4 regions of the Ochrobactrum teleogrylli genome follow, and region 2 is predicted to be linked to each of the others. Evidence: riboswitches for the same ligand, from Rfam matches in the RefSeq annotation. Region 2 holds a riboswitch; each other region holds the start of a gene.
What was found. Region 2 has a riboswitch for cobalamin ahead of nrdH (glutaredoxin-like protein NrdH). Riboswitches for the same ligand answer to the same signal wherever they lie in the genome.

Region 1: it holds a riboswitch for cobalamin, as region 2 does, so the genes downstream of both, WIX40_RS01020 (TonB-dependent receptor domain-containing protein) here and nrdH (glutaredoxin-like protein NrdH) in region 2, are expected to answer to the same signal.
Region 3: it holds a riboswitch for cobalamin, as region 2 does, so the genes downstream of both, WIX40_RS01200 (CbtB domain-containing protein) here and nrdH (glutaredoxin-like protein NrdH) in region 2, are expected to answer to the same signal.
Region 4: it holds a riboswitch for cobalamin, as region 2 does, so the genes downstream of both, WIX40_RS07145 (ABC transporter substrate-binding protein) here and nrdH (glutaredoxin-like protein NrdH) in region 2, are expected to answer to the same signal.

What each region holds. Positions count from the first base shown of each region.
Region 1 covers NZ_JBBHKQ010000001.1:202,312-207,405, forward strand. The annotation lists gene rbbA (ribosome-associated ATPase/putative transporter RbbA) at 1-1,007, shown strand, start outside; gene WIX40_RS01015 (ABC transporter permease) at 1,009-2,121, shown strand; cobalamin riboswitch at 2,350-2,572, shown strand; gene WIX40_RS01020 (TonB-dependent receptor domain-containing protein) at 2,710-4,584, shown strand; gene WIX40_RS01025 (ABC transporter substrate-binding protein) at 4,599-5,094, shown strand, end outside.
Region 2 covers NZ_JBBHKQ010000002.1:967,868-972,961, reverse strand. The annotation lists gene nrdE (class 1b ribonucleoside-diphosphate reductase subunit alpha) at 1-884, opposite strand, end outside; gene nrdI (class Ib ribonucleoside-diphosphate reductase assembly flavoprotein NrdI) at 860-1,282, opposite strand; gene nrdH (glutaredoxin-like protein NrdH) at 1,308-1,529, opposite strand; cobalamin riboswitch at 1,849-2,063, opposite strand; gene WIX40_RS22020 (sigma-54-dependent transcriptional regulator) at 2,126-3,436, opposite strand; gene WIX40_RS22015 (sensor histidine kinase) at 3,423-5,094, opposite strand, start outside.
Region 3 covers NZ_JBBHKQ010000001.1:245,688-250,781, forward strand. The annotation lists gene WIX40_RS01190 (cobyric acid synthase) at 169-1,620, shown strand; gene WIX40_RS01195 (phosphatase PAP2 family protein) at 1,810-2,550, shown strand; cobalamin riboswitch at 2,572-2,804, shown strand; gene WIX40_RS01200 (CbtB domain-containing protein) at 2,856-3,044, shown strand; gene WIX40_RS01205 (CbtA family protein) at 3,186-3,929, shown strand; gene cobU (bifunctional adenosylcobinamide kinase/adenosylcobinamide-phosphate guanylyltransferase) at 3,934-4,455, shown strand; gene cobW (cobalamin biosynthesis protein CobW) at 4,460-5,094, shown strand, end outside.
Region 4 covers NZ_JBBHKQ010000001.1:1,528,286-1,533,379, forward strand. The annotation lists gene WIX40_RS07125 (hypothetical protein) at 80-271, shown strand; gene WIX40_RS07130 (hypothetical protein) at 466-633, shown strand; gene WIX40_RS07135 (omptin family outer membrane protease) at 772-1,719, shown strand; gene WIX40_RS07140 (RcnB family protein) at 1,787-2,137, opposite strand; cobalamin riboswitch at 2,318-2,565, shown strand; gene WIX40_RS07145 (ABC transporter substrate-binding protein) at 2,749-3,777, shown strand; gene WIX40_RS07150 (FecCD family ABC transporter permease) at 3,774-4,817, shown strand; gene WIX40_RS07155 (ABC transporter ATP-binding protein) at 4,814-5,094, shown strand, end outside.

The DNA.
Region 1 (5,094 bases), on a different contig from region 2:
ACGGCATCAATCTCAATGTCGAAAACCTGACATTTGCGGTTCTGGACCGCGACGATACGACGGTCAGCCGCGATTATACGCAGCAGATTGCCGGGTCGCGCTATTTCACTGAAATGCCGCCGATTACCGATTATGACGATCTCGACCGGCGGATGCGCAACGGCGAGATTAGCCTTGCCATCGAGATACCGCCACGTTTCGGCGCAAATATCGCGCATGGGCGGCCTGTCGAGGTGGCGGCCTGGATCGACGGTGCCATGCCCACCCGCGCTGAAACGGTGCGCGGCTATGTGCAAGGCATGCATGCCAACTGGCTGACGCAAAAGGCGCGCGAGCTTTATGGCAATGCGGCGACGGTCGGCAATTTCAATCTGGAAATTCGCTATCGCTACAATCCCGATGTCCAGAGTCTGGTGGCGATGGTTCCAGCAGTCATTCCAATGCTGCTTTTGATGATCCCGGCCATGCTCGCGGTTTTGAGCGTGGTGCGCGAAAAGGAGCTGGGCTCTATCATCAATTTCTATGTGACGCCGGTGACCAAATTCGAGTTCCTGTTCGGCAAGCAATTGCCCTATATCGCACTCGCCTTCCTCAACTTCCTGATGCTGACAGCCTTTGCTGTCTTCATCTTCCGGGTGCCGTTTACCGGCAGTTTCCTCACCTATGCAGCGGCGGCGCTGCTCTATGTCATCATCGCGACCGGCATGGGTCTGGTGCTTTCCACCTTCATGAGCAGCCAGATTGCCGCCATTTTCGGGACGGCCTTGCTGACACTCATTCCGGCGGTGCAATATTCCGGCATCATCGATCCGGTTTCGTCATTGCAGGGTGCGGGCGCATTCATCGGCAAGATTTACCCGACGACCTATTTCGTGACCATCTCGCGCGGGGTTTTCTCCAAGGCGCTTGATTTTGGCGATCTTGCCGGGTCGTTCATACCCTTGCTGATCGCCATTCCGGTGCTGATGGTGCTGGCCATTCTCCTTCTCAAGAAACAGGCGGGCTGAGATGCGGATAGCCAATATATTCCAGCTCGGTATCAAGGAATTGCGCGGTCTCGCCCGCGATCCTATGCTTCTGCTGCTGATCGTCTATGCGTTTACGCTTGCGGTCTATACCTCTGCCCGGGCCCAGCCCGAAAATCTCAGCAATGCGGCTATCGCGATTGTCGATGAAGACCAATCGCCGGTCTCAAACCGTATCACCTCGGCTTTCTACCCGCCTTATTTCGTGCCGCCCAAACTCATTTCTTCCTACGAGATGGACAGCCGCATGGATGAAGGGCTCGACACTTTCGCGCTGAACATTCCGCCGAATTTTCAGCGCGATCTGCTGGCCGGGCGCTCGCCGACCATCCAGCTCAATGTGGATGCAACTCGCATGAGTCAGGCCTTTACGGGCGGTGGCTATGTTCAGTCCATCGTCTCCAGTGAGGTGAACGAGTTCCTGAACCGTTATCGCGGCACGGCGGATACGAAGGTCGATCTCAATTTGCGATCCCGCTTCAATCAGGATCTGAACAAGAGCTGGTTTGGCGCGATCAACAATGTCATTTCGTCGGTCACCATGCTGTCGATCATCCTGACGGGTGCTGCGCTGATCCGCGAGCGCGAGCATGGCACCATCGAGCATTTGCTCGTCATGCCGGTGACGCCGGTTGAAATCATGGTCAGCAAGGTCTGGTCCATGGGGCTGGTCGTGCTGGTCGCTTCGGCCTTTGCGCTGATCTTTGTAGTGCAAGGTCTGCTAGCGGTGCCGATTTATGGATCGGTTCTGCTGTTTCTGGCTGGCGCCGCATTGCAGCTTTTCGCAACCACCAGCCTCGGCATTTTTCTGGCAACGGTTGCAGGCTCCATGCCGCAGTTCGGCATGTTGCTGATGCTGGTGCTAATGCCGTTGCAGGTGCTTTCCGGCGGCATGACGCCACGGGAAAGCATGCCGGACATCATCCAGAACATCATGCTGGTAGCTCCAAACACGCATTTCGTCATATTGGCGCAGGCGATCCTGTTCCGAGGGGCAGGGATCGGCGTGGTATGGCCGCAATTTCTGGCCCTGATCGTCATCGGTTCGGTGCTGTTTTACTTCGCGCTGCAACGCTTCCGGGCATTCCTGCGATAGAGCGGTGGGAACCGCTCTATCCATTCGTTTTGACGCATTATCCTGCGCATCGGAGCGGGATCAGAAATCAGTCCATTGAACCGATTTCCCCGCGTAGGCGCTGCGCACTTTGGCTGGAAATGCTCTAACCAAAGATGTTTGAAAACAATGCCCTGAATCGCTTCGTTGAGAATGCGATTCAGGGGAGCGCGCTTTTTGGCGCATTGCGAATCCGCCTCGGCCTTGCTAGGGCTCGTTTCAGGAAACGGTTTCGCTGTAAAAGGCGGATGAAAAGGGAACGCGGTGAGGCCATCTGGCCAATTCTGCGACTGCCCCCGCAACTGTAACCGGAGAGCTATCTTCCACAATCGCTCAGGCGATCAAGCCACTGAGAGCAGTTTTTGCACTCGGGAAGGCGGAAGAACAGCGGCGACCCGGAAGTCAGGAGACCTGCCGCATCCGGTCACCTAGTTTCGACGCGGGGCGTGTCGGGGCGCGGCTTTCCGTAGCGGTGACATTGGACAAATGTTGCCGCCGGAACGGGAAAAGGGTATCCCCCATTTCTTCGACCTGCGGTCAGGCGATATCGCCTTGCAGGAGACGATACAGGTGCATATTCCAAAATTATCCATTTTGCTGACGGCTGCTTTTGCGGCTGCAAATCCGCTTGCCGCATCGGCCCAAACCGCCAGCGGCGCGGGCGATGCCAATGCAAGCGTGGTTCTCGATACGATTGTTGTCACGCCGCTTCGTCGCGCAACGTCGTTGCAGCGATCCACCTCGTCGGTAACGGTCATCGACACGGCTGAAATCGAGCGTTCGGCGGCCCCCGATCTGCAATCACTGCTGAAATCCTATAGCGGGGTTTCGATCAAGGCGAATGGCGGGCAGGGGTCGAAGTCGGACATCTATATGCGCGGCATGTCGTCCAAGCAGACGGTCGTACTAGTCAATGGCGTCCGCACGGCATCGGCTACGGACGGAACCACGGCGCTGGCCAATATACCGCTGACGTCCATCGAGCGCATCGAGATCGCCAAGGGCGGCCATTCGGCCCAATATGGTGCGGATGCGATGGGCGGCGTCATCAACATCATCACCAAGCAGGGCGGGGCTTGTGGCGAGCGCTCATGGTGCGGCAGCCTGTCCACGGGCGTCACCCATCCCTGGGGCGGCTATGCTTCCGGTTCGGTGCAAGGGCAGAGCGCTGCGGGTGTCGATTATGCCTTTGGTGCGGCGATCACCGGCACCGAGGGCTATGATTTCACCAGCCCCGATGCGTGGGGACACGAACCGGACCGGGATGGTTTCCTGCAAGGCTCGCTCAACTTCTCGCTCGGAAAAGATTTTGACTGGGGCAGGATCTATGCGGACGGGCTTTTGAGCCGGGGCCGCAATCAGTATGATTCCGAATATCCGTCCGCCGATCAGGGCTACAGCACAGCCTTTTCTGGCAAGATCGGCACGCGGATCGATCACGCGGATGACTGGTCTTCGACAGTCGAGTTCAGCTCGGGCATCGATAGCAGCCGTGATTTCCGCAAGGGCGTCTCCGGCTCCGACCGTTATGAAACCAAGCGCTACGGCGTTTTCGCGTCCACCGAGAAAAGTTTCGAAACGGGCAAGGCAAAGCATGTCGTGACCGGCGGTGTCGAAGCCTATCGCGAGACGATCGATTCCACCGTCGCCTATGACGAGACGGGGCGCAATCTGGCGGCGGTGTTCGGGCAGTATTCGCTGGAATATGAAGCGCTGCGCGTCGATGGCGGTGTGCGTTACGACCACAACCAGCAATTCGGCGACGTGACGACATACAATATTGGTGCGAGCTATGAGATTGTACCCGACCTCGTTGTGCGGTCGTCCTATGCGACCGGATTTCGTGCGCCGACATTCAACGAGCTTTATTATCCCGGTTTCGCCAATCCCGATCTGCAGCCGGAAAAGTCACGCTCCTATGAAGTGGGGCTGAACTGGCAGATTTCGGCGGCGACCAGCCTTGATCTTGCGCTTTATCGCAATGAATTGCGCGATGCGATCATGAGTACCGCGCCTTCTTATCTGCCCTATAATGTGGCGCGCGCTCAGGTGACAGGTTTCGAGGCGACGCTGGCGCATCGCTTCGATGACCAATGGGGCGTGAAGGGGGTGCTGGACTTCAAGCGACCCATCGATGAAGAAAACGACACCGATCTTGCCTATCGCGAACGTTTCAAGGCGACCGCCGAAGTGAACTATACGCCGTTCGAAGGTCTCGACCTGACGGGCCGCGTCTTCTATGGCGGTTCGCGCTATGCCGATGCCGCAAATACGCGGAAGCTCGGCAGCTATGTGACCGCCGATTTCGTGGCGCTTTATGCCGTCGACAAGCAGTCAAAGCTGAAGTTCTCGGTCGAGAACATCTTTGACAAGGACTACCAGACGACCTCCGGTTATATTGCGCCGGGCCGTACCTTCAACATCGGTCTGACGCGGAATTTCTGAGGGTTTATCGACGGATGACGAGAGCGACGATCCTTGGCGCAAACTGGCTTATGGCGCTGGCAGCCATGGTTTCGGTCGCTCTTTCTTCTGCCAAGGCTGCACCGCCACAGCGCGTGGTGTCGATCAATGTCTGCACCGATCAACTGGCCATGCTTCTGGCCGCGCCGGGACAGTTGCGGTCGGTTTCCCGTCTGTCGCGCGATCCGCAGCTTTCCGTGCTGGCTGTGCAGGCGGCGACAATACCGGTTAATCGGGCTGAAGCAGAGGAGATTTTCCTCATGAAGCCCGATCTGGTGCTGGCGGGCACATTTTCATCGCAGGTGACGGTCGATCTTCTGCGCAGGCTTGGCCTGCATGTGGAACAGTTCACGCCTGCGCGCTCGTTTGACGATATCGAAGCGCATCTAAGGCGGATGGGCGCGTTGCTTGGACGCGAAGAACAGGCGGAAGCGCTGGTCGCCTCCATGCGATCTAGACTTGCGGCAATAGAAAAGCCGCAGCAACGCAAGA
Region 2 (5,094 bases):
AGGAAGCGCATGATATCGGGATGATGGGCATGCAGATAAACCGCACCGGCTCCCTGTCGTGCGCCAAGCTGGTTGGCGTAGGAGAATGAATCCTCCAGAAGCTTCATCACGGGAATAATGCCCGAAGACTGGTTCTGGATCTGCTTGATCGGCGCGCCGGATTCGCGAATATTCGTCAGGCTCAAGGCCACGCCGCCACCGCGTTTGGAAAGCTGCAATGCGGAATTGATGGAACGTCCGATGGACTCCATATTGTCCTCCACCCTCAACAGGAAACAGGACACGAGTTCGCCGCGCTGCTTCTTGCCCGCATTGAGGAATGTCGGCGTTGCAGGCTGATAGCGACCGGAAATGATTTCATCGACAAGGTCACGCGCCAGTTGCTCGCTGCCGCGCGCCAATGCCAGCGCCACCATGCAGACGCGGTCTTCATAGCGCTCCAGATAGCGCTTCCCGTCGAAGGTTTTCAGCGTGTAGCTGGTGTAATATTTGAAGGCGCCCAGAAATGTCGGGAAACGGAACTTTCTCGCATAGGCCTCATCGAAAAGATCACGCACGAAATTGAAGGAATACTGGTCGAGCACGGCCTGCTCGTAATAGTTCTCGGTTACCAGATAATCCAGCTTCTCCCGCAGATTATGGAAGAAGACCGTATTCTGATTGACGTGTTGAAGAAAATATTGCCGCGCAGCTTGCCGGTCACGGTCCAGCTGGATGTTGCCTTCATCGTCATAGAGATTGAGCATTGCGTTCAGCGCATGATAGTCCAGCCCATCCGTAGATTTGACGGGCTTGGGGCTGTTCGACGCTGCCGCTTGTGGCGCGTCCTCCGCAATCGGCTCTGCATCGCGCTCGCGGATCAGGGTTGTGTCGGCCGTGTCCAAAATCGTTCCATCCCGTTCCTGACATTGCCAATGTCTTCATCGGTTCCCAAAAGCTCGAAGCGATAAAGATAGGGAACCTGACATTTGGCGGAGATTATTTTGCCGGCTATGCCAAAAGCTTCGCCGAAATTGCTGTTGCCCGCGGCGATCACGCCGCGGATCAGCGAGCGATTGCCCGCATTGTTGAGAAACCGGATGACGGGCTTTGGCACCGCCCCCTTGGTTCCACCGCCGCCATAGCTTGGCGTCATGAGCACGAATGGCTCGTCTATCTGCAACAGGCTCGTGTCATCCTCACCCCTTTGGAGGATGGGAATGCGCCTCGCGCGCATTCCAAGCCGCTCTACGAAACGGTGCGTGTTCTCGGAGCGACTGGAAAAATAGACAAGGAGACCCATTGCAGAACTCATGGCGAAGCCACGGTCACGAAAGGCCGTTGATCATATCCGGGCGAAAACCGGCCCAGTGGGTTTCACCGGCCACGACGACCGGCACCTGCCGGTAACACAGCCCCCTCACGAGATCGAAAGCCTCCATATCTGCAGAAATGTCGATGACCTGATAATCAATCCCCTGGCGGTCGAGGGCGCGGGTTGTTGCGGTGCACTGGACGCAGGCGGGTTTGCTATAGACGGTAACGTTCATTTCTTCCTCACTGGATTGGGCGCAAGCTGACTGGGACCCGTCCGCCGTATGGGGGACAGATGCGCATAAAAGATCGTTCGCGCACGGGACATGCGCGTGAAGACGGACAAAATGGGGAAAGTCAGCGATGCATGAGCACCACTGGACCGCGCAAAATCACCTCTGGAAAGGTGGTCCTGAACTGAAAGGACAATACAAACTGCACAATGTGTCAGACATGGACTTCACCCCGAAGCTTGTGAGCGGGTATTCGGGGTAGCAATCGGCAAGAAGCACAACTCGCCTCAATGACTGCACACCAACCGGACACCCCGCCCGTGGACGTTCATTGCTCAAGGCAGGTCTCCTGGCTCACGGGTCAGCGCCCTTGTCGGTCTTCCCAGCTTACGCCAGTGACATGATCAACAAGAACTCACCGTTTACAGTTGCGGGGGCAGCTTCGGCTTCGTCTCAACCTTCATGGCGGCGACTCACCGAATTCCCTCTTAGCTTTCGACCCATCGAATCGAAAGAACCTAGAACACTATATATAGTAGTCTAAGTTAAAAATCGGTCAATAGATAGTTGCGGAAAACGCGCGTCGGTGGGCGAATACGTCAATCGCGACGACGAAACGACGAGGCATCGATGTCGTGCCTTTGCAGCCTTGCATAGAGACTACGGCGCGGCAGTTGCAGCACTTCAGCAGCAACGCCCACATCGCCATTGCATCGTTCGAGCGTGGCGCGGATGACCCCTTCCTCGAACCGATCCATCTGTTCGGATAACGGCAATGTGCTCGGTTCATGTTCAGGGTCATGCCGCAAGCCAAGCACCACCTGTTTGGCATAATTGCGCAGCTCGCGCACATTGCCCGGCCAGTCGTCGGAATGGAGCCGTGACTCGATGGCTGCATCGATTGCGGGGCGCGGTTGCCCGAACTGGCTGGCGGCCTCGTCGAGAAAATAGGCAAAAAGGAGACCTATATCCTTGCGGCGTTCACGCAAGGGCGGAATGCGCAACCGCACCGTTTCTAGCCTATAGAAAAGATCAGAGCGAAAACGCCCCGCTGCAACGGCACCGTCCAGATCGCCTTTGGCGGCCGCAATCACCCGCAGATTGACAGCACGAGGCTCTCCGGTCAGCGAAGGCAACTCGCGCTCCTCCACAACCCGCAGCAACTTGCCTTGCAGGTTGACCGACATGCTGTCGATCTCGTCAAGAAAGAGCGTACCCCGATCAGCATCGGCAATCCTGCCGCGCTGAATACGATTGCCAAACAGGACGTCATCTGCAACCGCATCGGGGAGCGCAGCGCAATCAATCGCAACGAAGCCGCGAGCATGGCGCGCACTCCAGCGATGCAACAGTCGGGCGACAAGTTCCTTGCCCGTACCAGTCTCGCCTTCGATCAGTACATCAACATCGACGCTCGCCAATTGGCGAATCGTGTCGCGCAGCCGCACCATGACCGGCGTTTCGCCCAGCAATGGATAATCCTGCTCGGCTTCCGCCGCAGCACGGCGCAGACGCCGGTTTTCCAGCACCAGACGGCGCATTTCCAGCGCACGGCGCACACTGGAAATCAGGTGATCGGCTGCAAAGGGTTTGGCAATAAAATCGAAGGCGCCCTTCTTGAGCGCCGTGACGGCCATGCCGATATCGCCATGGCCTGTCATCAGAATGACCGGCAATTCGGGGTCACGCGCCAGCAGCGCTTCCATAACGGCATGGCCATCGATACGCGGCATCCGAATATCGGTGACGACAACGCCGGGAAAATCGGCGGTCAGATTGGCTAGCGCCGACTGGCCATCGCCGTGGGTTTCAATATCGATCCCGGCAATCTCGAAGGAATCCGCAAGGGCCGTGCGAAACGGCGCATCGTCATCGACCAGCATCACGCGCAAGGGTTCACTTTCCGTCATGCTCACCGTCCTTATGCACCCGCTTCCACGTCGCAGCAAAAGCCGCACCACCCAGTGGTGAAGGAACGACCCGCAACGTTCCCTCCAGTTCCGTCATCAGATCGCGCGCGATACCGAGCCCAAGACCAAGCCCGTCCGGTTTGCCGGTGACAAAGGGGCTGAAAATCTCATCATCCAGTTCCGGATCAATACCCGGACCGTTATCTGCAACGATCAACGACACTTGTTCATCGTCTTGCTCGATGATGATTGCGACATGCGGATCGGGCTGCGCCGTCACCGCATCGAGCGCGTTTTGCAGCAAATTGACGAGCACCTGTTCCGAGCGGATACGGCAGGCGAACACCATCAATTCTGATTGCTCCGGCATATCCAGCGGTACATTGGCATTGCGAAAACGGTCGCCCATCAACACCATCGTGCCATCGACCAGTTCGTTCAGTGGTATCGGACGCGCAACGCTGCCGCGTCGACGGGCAAAGCGGCGCATCTCCTGCGTAATGGAGCCGATGCGCGCCGTCAGATCGACGGAGGTCGTCAGATTTGCGGCAACCTTGTCGAGCTTGCCCTTGGACAGATAGTGCTGCGCATTCTCGGTCAGCGTACGGATGGTCGCGACCGGCTGATTGATTTCATGCACAAGGCCCGCAGTGATCGAGCCAAGCGAGGCCAGCCTGTTTGCCTGCGCCAACTCCTCACGGGCATCACGAAAGCGCTTGTCGGCGCGCTCGCGCTCGATCATCTCGGCACTTAGTTCCGCCGTGCGTTCGGCGACAGCTTTTTCCAGCGCAGCGCGATCAGCAGTTGCACGCGCAGCGTGCGTCATGCGCCAGTAGACGGCAGCGGCAAGCAAAAACACCACCAGCATCGCCGCAACGGTGATCAGTCGCGCCAGATCATGGGCCGCCTGCATGGACGGTGCGGTCGGCTCGATATGGACCAGTTTCAGCGCGGTCCCGGCAATGGGTTCTTCAACGACGACGAACGGATCGCCGGAAGGTCCGCGCATCACCCCTCCAGACTCAAAAGCATAACGGCTCGGCTGGAGATCGGCGGCATGGAACTGCCCGCTTTGGAGAATTTTCGTCCGTTCGGCGGTGGTAATCGGCTGGAAAGACCGCAGCGCTTCCGGCATATCGGTCGACGCCAGAATGATTCCGCGTGGATCAATCACAAAGGTCTGACCCGGATCGTTCGTCCATGTAGTGACCAACCGGTGAAACTCAAATTTCACCACCACCACGCCGACCGGATTGGTCTGATCACCGATGCGCCTGGAAAGGAAAAGACCAAAACGTCCGCTCAGATCGCCGATGGCGTAATATTCGGCGTCACCGGCAGCCATGGCGCCCTGAAAATAGGGGCGATAGCTATAGTTGCGTCCAACAAAGCTTTCCGGCGTGCCTGCATTCGATGAGGCAATAACGACACCGTCACGGGCGATGACATAGATGATAGGCGAGCCGATCTCACGGGCCAGAAAACCGAGATTGGCATTCAAGCGCGCGACGGCGTCCTGCGCCCCGCCTGCCAGCACATCCCGCAGATCGCTATATTCCTTCAACGCGACAGGAAGGAGACGAAACTTGGCCAGCTCACTGTCGATCAGACGTGTTTGCTGACGCGCAACAAGTGTTGCGTTCTGACGCAACCGTTCG
Region 3 (5,094 bases), on a different contig from region 2:
AAGACCGGATGGCTGCCAACGCTCTATTGGAATAATCTTGCTCACATTTGTAATAAACTGATGCGCATTTTTGCATAGAAGGTGTGTCGTTGAACGCTTCGGATGTGCTGTAAAGCATAGGCTGCGACCCAGATTGCCATGGCTTGCCGTTTCGGCTACGCAGGTCCTATGGTACGGGCAATTATGTTTCAGGGAACGGGGTCTGATGTCGGCAAGAGCGTGCTTGTCGCTGGGCTCTGTCGTGTGGCGCGCAATCGCGGATTGAAGGTCCGCCCGTTCAAGCCTCAGAACATGTCGAACAACGCTGCTGTCAGTGACGACGGCGGCGAAATCGGTCGTGCCCAATGGTTGCAGGCACTGGCGTCGGGCGTGCCATCCTCGGTGCATATGAACCCGGTTTTGCTTAAACCTCAGACAGATATGGGCAGCCAGATCGTGGTGCAGGGTCAGGTGCGTGGCGAGGCACGCGGGCGCTATTATCAGGAATTGAAGCCGCAGTTGATGGCGTCGGTGATGGAGTCCTTTTCCATCGTCAGTGAAGGCGCTGATCTCGTGCTGATCGAAGGTGCGGGGTCGCCCGCGGAAATCAACCTTCGGGCGGGCGACATTGCGAATATGGGTTTCGCAACGCAGGCAGATGTGCCGGTGGTGCTGGTCGGCGACATTGATCGGGGCGGGGTGATCGCCTCTCTGGTCGGAACCCATACAATTTTGTCGGACGAAGACCGCGCCATGGTGCGCGGTTTCATCATCAACAAGTTTCGTGGTGATATTTCTCTGTTCGATGACGGGCTGGAAGCAATCGAACGCTTCACCGGCTGGCGCTCGTTCGGTGTGGTTCCGTGGCTAAAGGCGGTTTCCAGATTGCCTGCCGAGGATTCGGTGGTTCTGGAGCGCGCCGTGCGCAGTGCTGACAAGGCGCTAAAAGTTGCGGTGCCGATGTTGCCGCGCATCGCCAATTTTGACGATCTGGACCCGCTGAAAGCCGAGCCTGCGGTGGAGGTGGTCATGGTGCCGCCCGGTACGTCTCTTCCGCCCGATGCCGGGCTGGTTGTACTGCCGGGAACGAAATCCACGATCACCGATCTGCTGGCTTTCCGTGAAAACGGTTGGGATCGCGATCTGGTACAGCACGTGAAGCGGGGCGGACATGTGCTGGGTATCTGCGGCGGGTTTCAGATGCTGGGGCGCAGCATCCATGACCCGCACGGTATCGAAGGGCAGGTGCGCGAAGCAGAAGGGCTGGGGCTGCTCGACATCGAGACGGTCATGGAGCCGGAAAAAGTCGTCCGCAATGTGAAGGCGACTTCGCTGCTCTATGATGCGCCGCTCGAGGGATATGAAATTCATGTTGGCCGCACGACAGGTGCGGATATGTTCAGGCCTTTCGCGCGCATCGAAAATCATGATGACGGTGCGATATCTGCCGATGGCCGCATCATGGGCACTTATTTACATGGTGTTTTCGGTGCGGATCGTTTTCGGCAGCAATTTCTCGCAGCGCTAGGTGTTGAGGGCGGAATAGGCAATTACCGCCTGAGCGTCGAAGCGGCGCTGGATGAACTGGCGGAAGGGCTGGAAGCCTGTCTCGATATCGATGCGTTGTTTTCGCTGATCTGACACAACTGTACTCGTTCAGTCTCGATAGTTTCACGTATCAGGGCTATTTTTTGGTCTGATATGACAATAAATCTTAATTATATATAAATTTCAGATAATTCTAATATACTGTATCGTATAAAAATTTATACTGGCATTTTTACCATCTCGTTTCATTCAAAATATATTTAAAATTATAATGAGGCTATTTTGATATTGAGGTTTTTATATCAAAATCCTCATATTGTTTTTCGCCGTCATCTCTACGTATATTCACTCTTGGCGGTCAATGCATTGTTCATTGTTTCGCCTCAGGTCGATTTGATTACCAGCCGATATTTTTTCAAACACGGGGATTTTTCCGCGTCGAATTCACCGGCTTGGGTCGCCCTTAGGGATTTCCACCGTGTCAGTCAGTGTTGGTTGCTGGCTGCAATGCTGGTTTTGATCGGTTTCTACGCGTTGTGGCGGCGCCCCATCCTTTCTATCGCCCCTCACAAGGTGCTTTATGTGCTTCTGACCTTTGCGCTTGGCCCAGGCATCGTAACGCAAAGCCTGAAGTTGCTGATCGGAAGAGCGCGGCCACGACATCTGCTGGAATTTGGCGGCTCAATGAATTTTACACCGGCCTGGCAGATGGCTGCGACATGTAGCAAAAACTGCTCATTTCCGTCGGGAGAGGGCGCTGCTGCGGCTGCGATGCTGTCGCTTTTAATATTCGTTCCTGAACGCTGGCGCGTTATGTCCGCCGCGATTTTCATTCCAATCCTCATGCTGATTTCCATGAACCGTGTTTTCATGGGCGCGCATTTTCTATCGGATGTGGTGATCGCATGGAGTTTGGTGGTGGGCGTGATGTTGTGGCTCTGGCCCAGGATCAATGCCAAGGCGGAGACCATCGACCGCTGGGTTCGGCGCAAGGGGCAATTTCTGCGCCCTCGCGCTGATTGACGGCCTATCAGCAAAGGCTTAATGTCCGCGCATGTGACAGGTTTTCGCCGGACGAATCTGGTGAAACCAAGAGGGAATGCGAAGGACGGACCCAATCAGGGCGTTTCTATCGCAGCCGACCCCGCGACTGTAGAGCGGAGAGGAATGAAGCCAAGCCGGGCAACCGGCAGCCACTGGAACATCACGTTCCGGGAAGGCGGTGACATTACCGACGACCCGCGAGCCAGGAGACCTGCCTGTTGCAGAAGGGTATTTTACCCGCGCCCCATGGGAGGTTTTTCCCTGCTGCCTGCACGGAGGTTGTCATGGCTGCACGTATGAATAATTCTGTCTCCGCTACTATTCCCCTGCCTTTGGCTGCGCGCCTCGGTACGGCGGTGGTCTCCCTGCTTCTCGGCGCGTTTCTTATCTATGGCGTTGGCATTGCGCATTCGGATGCGCTGCACGATTCAGCGCATGATACCCGCCATTCTTACGGTTTTCCCTGCCATTGATGCTTTGCATCGACATTGTGAGCCGCGCCCTTGGCCGGTTTGCATGGGGAAATGACCATATGTCTGTTTTTCTAGGAAGCTGACATTGCAGAGCGTCGGATAGCGTTTGCTACCGACGGGCTTTGCAGCTGGGGAATTGAAATGTTGATCCGTTATCTCTTGGCCACGCTTGCTGCGGGCCTTCTGGCAGGGCTTCTGGTGACGCCTGCCATGTATCTCAAAACCGTGCCGCTGATCATTCAGGCGGAAGTTTACGAAGAGGCGGGCGGCGGCCATAGCCACGGACCGGCGGAAGCCGCGCCGCATGAACACGCCGCTGAGACGCCTGCCCATGACCATGCGACAACTGCCGCGCCGGAGGAAGAAGGAGCCGGAGCAGAACTGCCTTTCGGTCGCCTTGGCAATACAATCCTCGCCAATCTTGTTGCGGGTGCCGGTTTTGCACTGCTGCTTGGCGGTATCGCGCTGCTGATTGGTCGCCCGATCACCGTGCAGAACGGGCTTTACTGGGGCATGGCCGGTTTCTTTGCGGTGGCATTCTTGCCTGCGCTCGGTCTGTCGCCGGAACTGCCAGCCATGCCTGCCGACGATCTTGCAGAGCGCCAGCTTTGGTGGATTTCGACGGTTGTTCTCAGCGGCGTCGGCCTTTATCTCATCGTGCTGCGCGGAGAAATCTGGGCAAAACTGCTCGGCCTCATCGCCATTATTGCGCCGCATCTCTATGGCGCGCCGCATCCTGAGGATATTGCGTCGCCTATTCCGTCGCTGCTTGCGTCGCAATATGCGGTCGCCTCGCTGGCGACGAACCTGTTCATGTGGGCGGTGATTGGTCTGGCGCTTGGCTGGTTCATCCAGCATTACGCCTCATCGGAACTGGAAGGCTGAAAGCATGGCTCTGCCCGGAAAAATAACCTTTGTTCTTGGCGGAGCCCGTTCAGGCAAATCGTCCTATGCCGAAAAACTGGTTGAAGCCTCCGGGCTTCAGCCGGTCTATCTGGCGACTGGTCGGGCCTTCGACGGAGAAATGGAAAGTCGCATCGCGGTGCATCGCGACCGGCGCGGCACGCAATGGCAAACAGTCGAAGAGCCGTTCGAGCTGAAGGGCGCGCTTTTGCAACAGGCACAATCGTCCAGATTTGTGCTGGTTGACTGCCTGACCTTGTGGGTCACCAATCTCATGATGGCCGAACGCGACATTGCTGCGGAAGGGCGTGATCTGGTGACCGCGCTTTCTGAGCTGGGCGGGCCGGTTGTTTTCGTCTCCAACGAGGTGGGTCTTGGCATCGTGCCGGAAAACCGCATGGCGCGGGAATTTCGCGATCATGCAGGCTTTTTGCATCAGGCCATCGCTGCGGCGGCAGACGAAGTTTATTTCATGGCGGCGGGCTTGCCGCTCAAGATGAAGGGATAATTTTATGCAGGGCCAAAAGATACCGGCGACCGTGATTACCGGGTTTCTCGGATCGGGGAAGACCACGATGATCCGCAATCTGCTTGAAAACGCCAATGGCAAGCGCATTGCGCTGATCATCAATGAATTTGGCGATCTTGGTGTCGATGGCGGTATTCTGAAAGGTTGCGGCATCGAAACCTGCCGCGAGGAAGATGTGATCGAACTCAACAATGGCTGCATTTGCTGCACCGTTGCGGACGATTTCATCCCGACCATGACCAAGCTGCTCGACCGCGCGGATCGCCCGGATCACATCGTCATCGAGACCTCCGGCCTCGCTTTGCCACAGCCGCTTGTGGCTGCCTTCAACTGGCCGGAAATCAAGACGCAGGTGACTGTGGATGGTGTGGTCACGGTGATCGATGCCGCCGCTGTCGCCGAAGGCCGCTTCGCTGATGATCATGACAAGGTGGATGCGCAGCGCGCCGCCGATGAATCACTGGACCATGAAAGCCCGCTGGAAGAGCTGTTTGAAGATCAGATTCATGCGGCCGACTTGATCGTGCTCAACAAGGCCGACCTGATCGATGCCTCAAGCCTCGATAGCGTGAAGGCGGATGTTGCCGAGCGCTCGTCGCGCCGCGTCAACATGGTGCC
Region 4 (5,094 bases), on a different contig from region 2:
GTGTCAAGATCGTGCACGTCACCTGCACGGTCGTTTCTGTGTTTGGCGAATTGCTGGCGAGACCAGCAGAGGAGGGCATATGAAAGCCATAGCGATAATAGCAATCGGATCGATGATGGTGTCTGGCACTGCGCTTGCTGCGGCACCGGTCGTGGGCGCACAAAAACCTGCGGTAGCGACCAGCAAGGAAAACGGTAAGCCTGTTTTGCTGGCGGTCGGACCGACGCGAAATATAGGTCCAGGCAAAATATTTGGTACCAAAGGCGCTTAGCAGAGGCATTTGCCCCGGTTGACAGCGGGGCAAGTCTTCTATGGCCCCATTCGTATACCAACGGCATTGCAGCGGGATTGGACAATCCCGCCGTGAAGCCGTTGTCGCTTGCGCGAAATCTCGCTAAATATGGGGCCACAAACGGGTGCACTTATGGGTGCACAAATATCGGATCGTGTTTGTAGGACCTCGCAATGATTGGATGCCTGCCGCCGCTTATCCTGCTGATTTTAGGGGCTGGCATTGGGGCATTGATCGGCGGCAACACCGATGCCGTCTATGGCGGTTTGATTGGTTTGGCGATCGGCCTCGTCGTAATGATCGTTCTCATCTGGATTCTGATGAAGGCCCGCAACCGATAGGCTCAGAGGCGCGCGTCGTCCTCATGTGCGCGCACTGGTGATAGCCTTTCATGGGCGCAGAAATAGTGAACTATCTCTGGCAGTTTTCTGTGCAATATTAAAAATATAACTATGCGTCATCTGTTACAGGAGTGGCGCATGCAGCGTATCGTTTTATCAATATTCTTATTGTTTTTAAATTTTCCTTTGGCCAATGCTGCGGACAAGGCCGCGGGGGTTCAATATACAAATATAGACAAAAGCTTCACCTTTTTAGGCGGTGTCGGCTACGCTTGGGTCAAGGCGGACGAAATCGTCTACAATGGCGGAAACCGCATGAGCCATTTGTTTTGGCAGTCGCAAATGCCTGTGCTGACCGGCGCTTTCAGGGCCGATCCCATGAAAAATATAACTGTGGTTGGCCGTGTGAAAATCGGGCTGGGTGGCACCCACAAGATGGAAGACTACGATTGGTTAGCGCCATATTTGAAAAGTTATGATTTTGATGACTGGACAGATCGTTCGGTTAGCGATGAGACAGATCTGGATCGTTACATCAATCTGGATATTGCCGTTGGGCATGATTTCGAGATCAATCAACATAACGTCTTCAATCTGCATGGCGGGTTCAAATATACGAATGTGAAATGGACCAGCGGTAACTCGCAATATGTCTACAGCGAAGAGGGATTTCGCGATAAAACGGGCGTCCTCTCTGGGAAGGGGATCAGCTACGAGCAAAGTTTGCCAGCGCTGTTTGTGGGCGGCGAATGGCGTTCAACATTCGAAAAATGGTCTTTTTCGTTGCTGGGGCGCGTAGGAGCAACTGTCGCTGCCAAGGACATCGACGATCATTGGCACGGGGATAAGCGTTTTACTGATACGTTCGGAAGCCGGGCGTTTCTGGATACGCAGGCCGAAGTCGCTTATGCCTTTACCGAGCGCACAAATGTCTATCTCTCGGCGGCTTATGAAAAATACTTCCGCATGAGGGGCGACACGATGATGGAAAACAGAACAACGGGGGAGGTTAAGAGCTTCCCCGATGATGCAGGCGCCGGCTTGCAGGCGTTCACGCTTGGCGGCGGCCTGAAAGTCAGTTTCTAACATTGCAAAAAGAAAATCGGCCAGAGTTTTGCTCTGGCCGATTTTTAGAAACACTGAGGCTTGCGGCTTACCGGCCAGCGAGAATGCCAGCGATGATTCCCGTTGCCGTGGTGACCAGCAGGAACTGGTTGTCAACCTTCACCCAGCGCTGGCCCGGACCCGGACGGCGCAGACCATAACGCTTGTAGTCGCGCACTTCCGGCTGGCGGCGCCAGTCATTGTAGCGCTGGCCCTTGGACCAATGCTGACGGCCATGGTCGCGCGGGTCTTTACGACCGAATTCCTTGCCATGCGGCGGACGCGGCTTCTGGTCCATGCGGTGCGGACCCGGCTTGCGCTGATAATCCTGCGCCTGTGCGGCCAGCGGTGCGCCGATGAAGGAAAGGGCTACGGCTGCAAGAATGACTTTTTTGAACATCATGTTCTCCTTTGCTGTTGGGTGGACACTATTGGGAGACGAATGAACGGAAGATGAATGTCTGCATTTTGAAACATTAAATAAAATCAATGTGATATTAACGCTTTGTTAACCATGGCTTTATGCGCTTGGGCATACCGCCAAATGGAAACAGAGCCACTTGACCTCAGCGCAATGCGAACGTAATAGTATTACGACGGTTCCCCGACCGAGAGTGAAGGGGATTAATAGGGAACACGGTGAGGACGACCCGAAAAGGGACCGAGACCGTGGCTGCCCCCGCAACTGTAAGCGGATTGCTGTTCATCCTCGTGACGCCGACGGGCGTCATGCCACTGTGTTCAACCGGCGAAAGCTGAAAGACACGGGAAGGCAGATGGAAGCGATTATCTGCAAGCCAGGAGACCTGCCGTCATAGGGCCTTTGGGCCATCATTATCCATTGTCACGGGCGGGGATGCCCGGAGCAGGAGCAGGTTATGACAGCACATCGCGCCGCAAGGCGCTTTCTTTCATCGTCATCCATATCCCCGGATATCTCCGTTTGCTCACGGCGTCTTATCGCCGTCGCTTGCTGACGTGGCCATTTCTCTCACCATTTCGGGGTTTCCCATGACATTGCACGGCAAGACGTCGTTTCGCATCGCTTTATGCGCTCTTTTTCTGTTTGCAGGCGCGCCAGCACTGCAGGCGGCGGAAACGCAATATCCGCTGACGCTGAAGAACTGCGGACGCGACGTTACATTCAAACAGGCCCCGACGCGCGCGGTGGCTGTCGGTCAAAGCAGCACGGAGATTTTGTACAGCCTTGGTCTGGGTGACAAGGTGGTCGGTACGGCGGTGTGGTTCGGCCCGGTACTGAAAGGCTTTGAAGAGGTCAACGCCAAGGTCAAGCGACTGGCCGATAACGACCCGAGCTTCGAAAGCGTACTGGCGCAGAAACCCGATATTGTGACGGCGGATTTTCAATGGCATGTCGGGCCGAATGGCATTGTCGCCAAGCCGGAGCAGTTCGAGGAACTGGGTATCCCGGCCTATACCTCGCCTTCGGATTGTGTCGGCAAGGATAATTCCGGCGGCGGCGACGGCGTGCGCACGGCCGCTTTCACCATGGATATCGTCTATCAGGAAATCGGCGAGCTGGCCGCAATCTTCAACGTGCAGGATCGCGGTGAAAAGCTCATTGCCGAGCTGAAAGGGCGCGAAGATGCGGCGCGCCGCAAGATTGGCGCCAGCGGGGCCAAGCTTTCCGCTGCGGTGTGGTTTTCCAGCACGCAGATTGACGCCGATCCCTATATCGCCGGAAAATTCGGCGCTCCGGCCTATATCCTGTCGGCGCTCGGCATCAGGAATGTGGTCGACAGCCAGGAAGAATGGCCGACCATCGGCTGGGAAACCATCGCCAAATCTGGCCCGTCGATGATCGTGGCAGCAAAACTCGATCGTCGCCGCTATCCGGCGGACGATATTGCCGTGAAGCGCAAATTCCTCGAAAGCGATCCGGTGACAAGCCTGATGCCTGCAGTCAAGGACGGCCACGTCTTCGACATGGATGCGCAGTCGATGAGCACCTCGCTGCGGGTGATTGAGGGCATCGAAACGCTGGCGGCGGCCATCGCTGCCTCGGACCTCAACAAATGACGGCATTGGTAGCCATAGGAAGGCTTCCGTTCAGCAACAAGCTGAGCGCCGGGGTTCTGGCGCTCATCCTGCTGCTTGCCGCCTTGTGGCTGGGCGCAGCGATTGGCGAAACCGCCATACCGCTCGATGTGGTGGCGAAGACCGTCGCCAACCGCCTGTGGCATGCAGGCTATGTGCTCGATCCCATCGATGAGGGCATTGTGTGGAGCTATCGTCTCAGCCGTGCCGTGGTGGCGGCATGCTGCGGGGCGGCGCTGGCGCTTTCCGGCGTCGTGCTGCAATCGCTGCTGCGCAACTCGCTGGCTGATCCGTATATTCTGGGCATTTCCGCCGGGGCCTCGACCGGGGCTGTCAGCGTCGCCATTCTTGGCATCGGCGCTGGCGTTCTCACTTTGTCGCTTGGCGCATTCATCGGGGCGATTTTTGCCTTTGTGCTGGTGTCGCTGCTGGCGTTGAAGGCGGGGCGGGGCAACAGCGCGATCATTCTGGCCGGTATTGCCGGATCGCAGCTTTTCAACGCGCTGACCTCGTTCATCGTGACCAAGGCGGCCAATGCCGAGCAGGCGCGGGGCATTATGTTCTGGCTGCTTGGCAATCTGTCCGGCGTGCGTTGGCCGGATGTGACGCTGGCGCTGCCTGCTTGCCTGATCGGGCTGGTGGTCTGCCTGTGGCATGCGCGTGCGCTCGACGCCTTCACTTTCGGCGCAGAATCCGCTGCTTCGCTCGGCATTCCAGTGCGGCGTGTTTATGCCGTGCTTATTGGCGCAAGCGCCATGATGACGGCGGTTATGGTCTCCATTGTCGGGTCCATTGGCTTTATTGGCCTTGTCATTCCCCATGCGGCGCGGATGGTGGTGGGTGTCCGGCATGGCGTTTTGCTGCCCACATCCGCTTTGATCGGCGCGATCTTCATGATCGCAGCAGACATCGTGTCGCGCATCATCGTGCCGGGACAGGTGCTGCCCATCGGTGTGGTGACGGCGCTGGTCGGCGCTCCGGCCTTTGCGCTGCTGCTTGGGCAAAGGAGGGCGCGGGCATGATGCTGTCGGCACAGAATCTTTCATGGTCGGCAGGCAGCGTCGAAATCCTGCGCGGCGTTTCGCTCGATGTGATCGAGGGCGAGTTTCTCGGCATTATCGGGCCGAACGGTTCCGGTAAGACCACGCTTCTATCGCTGCTTTCAGGTCTGAAGCGCCCGCGCAGCGGTACGGTTTATCTCGGCGAGGCGCCGATTGAACGCTTCAACCGCCGCGAGATTGCGCGCTTGCTGGCGCTGGTCGAACAGCAGGCGGAAACGACCGAGCGCATCACCGCCCG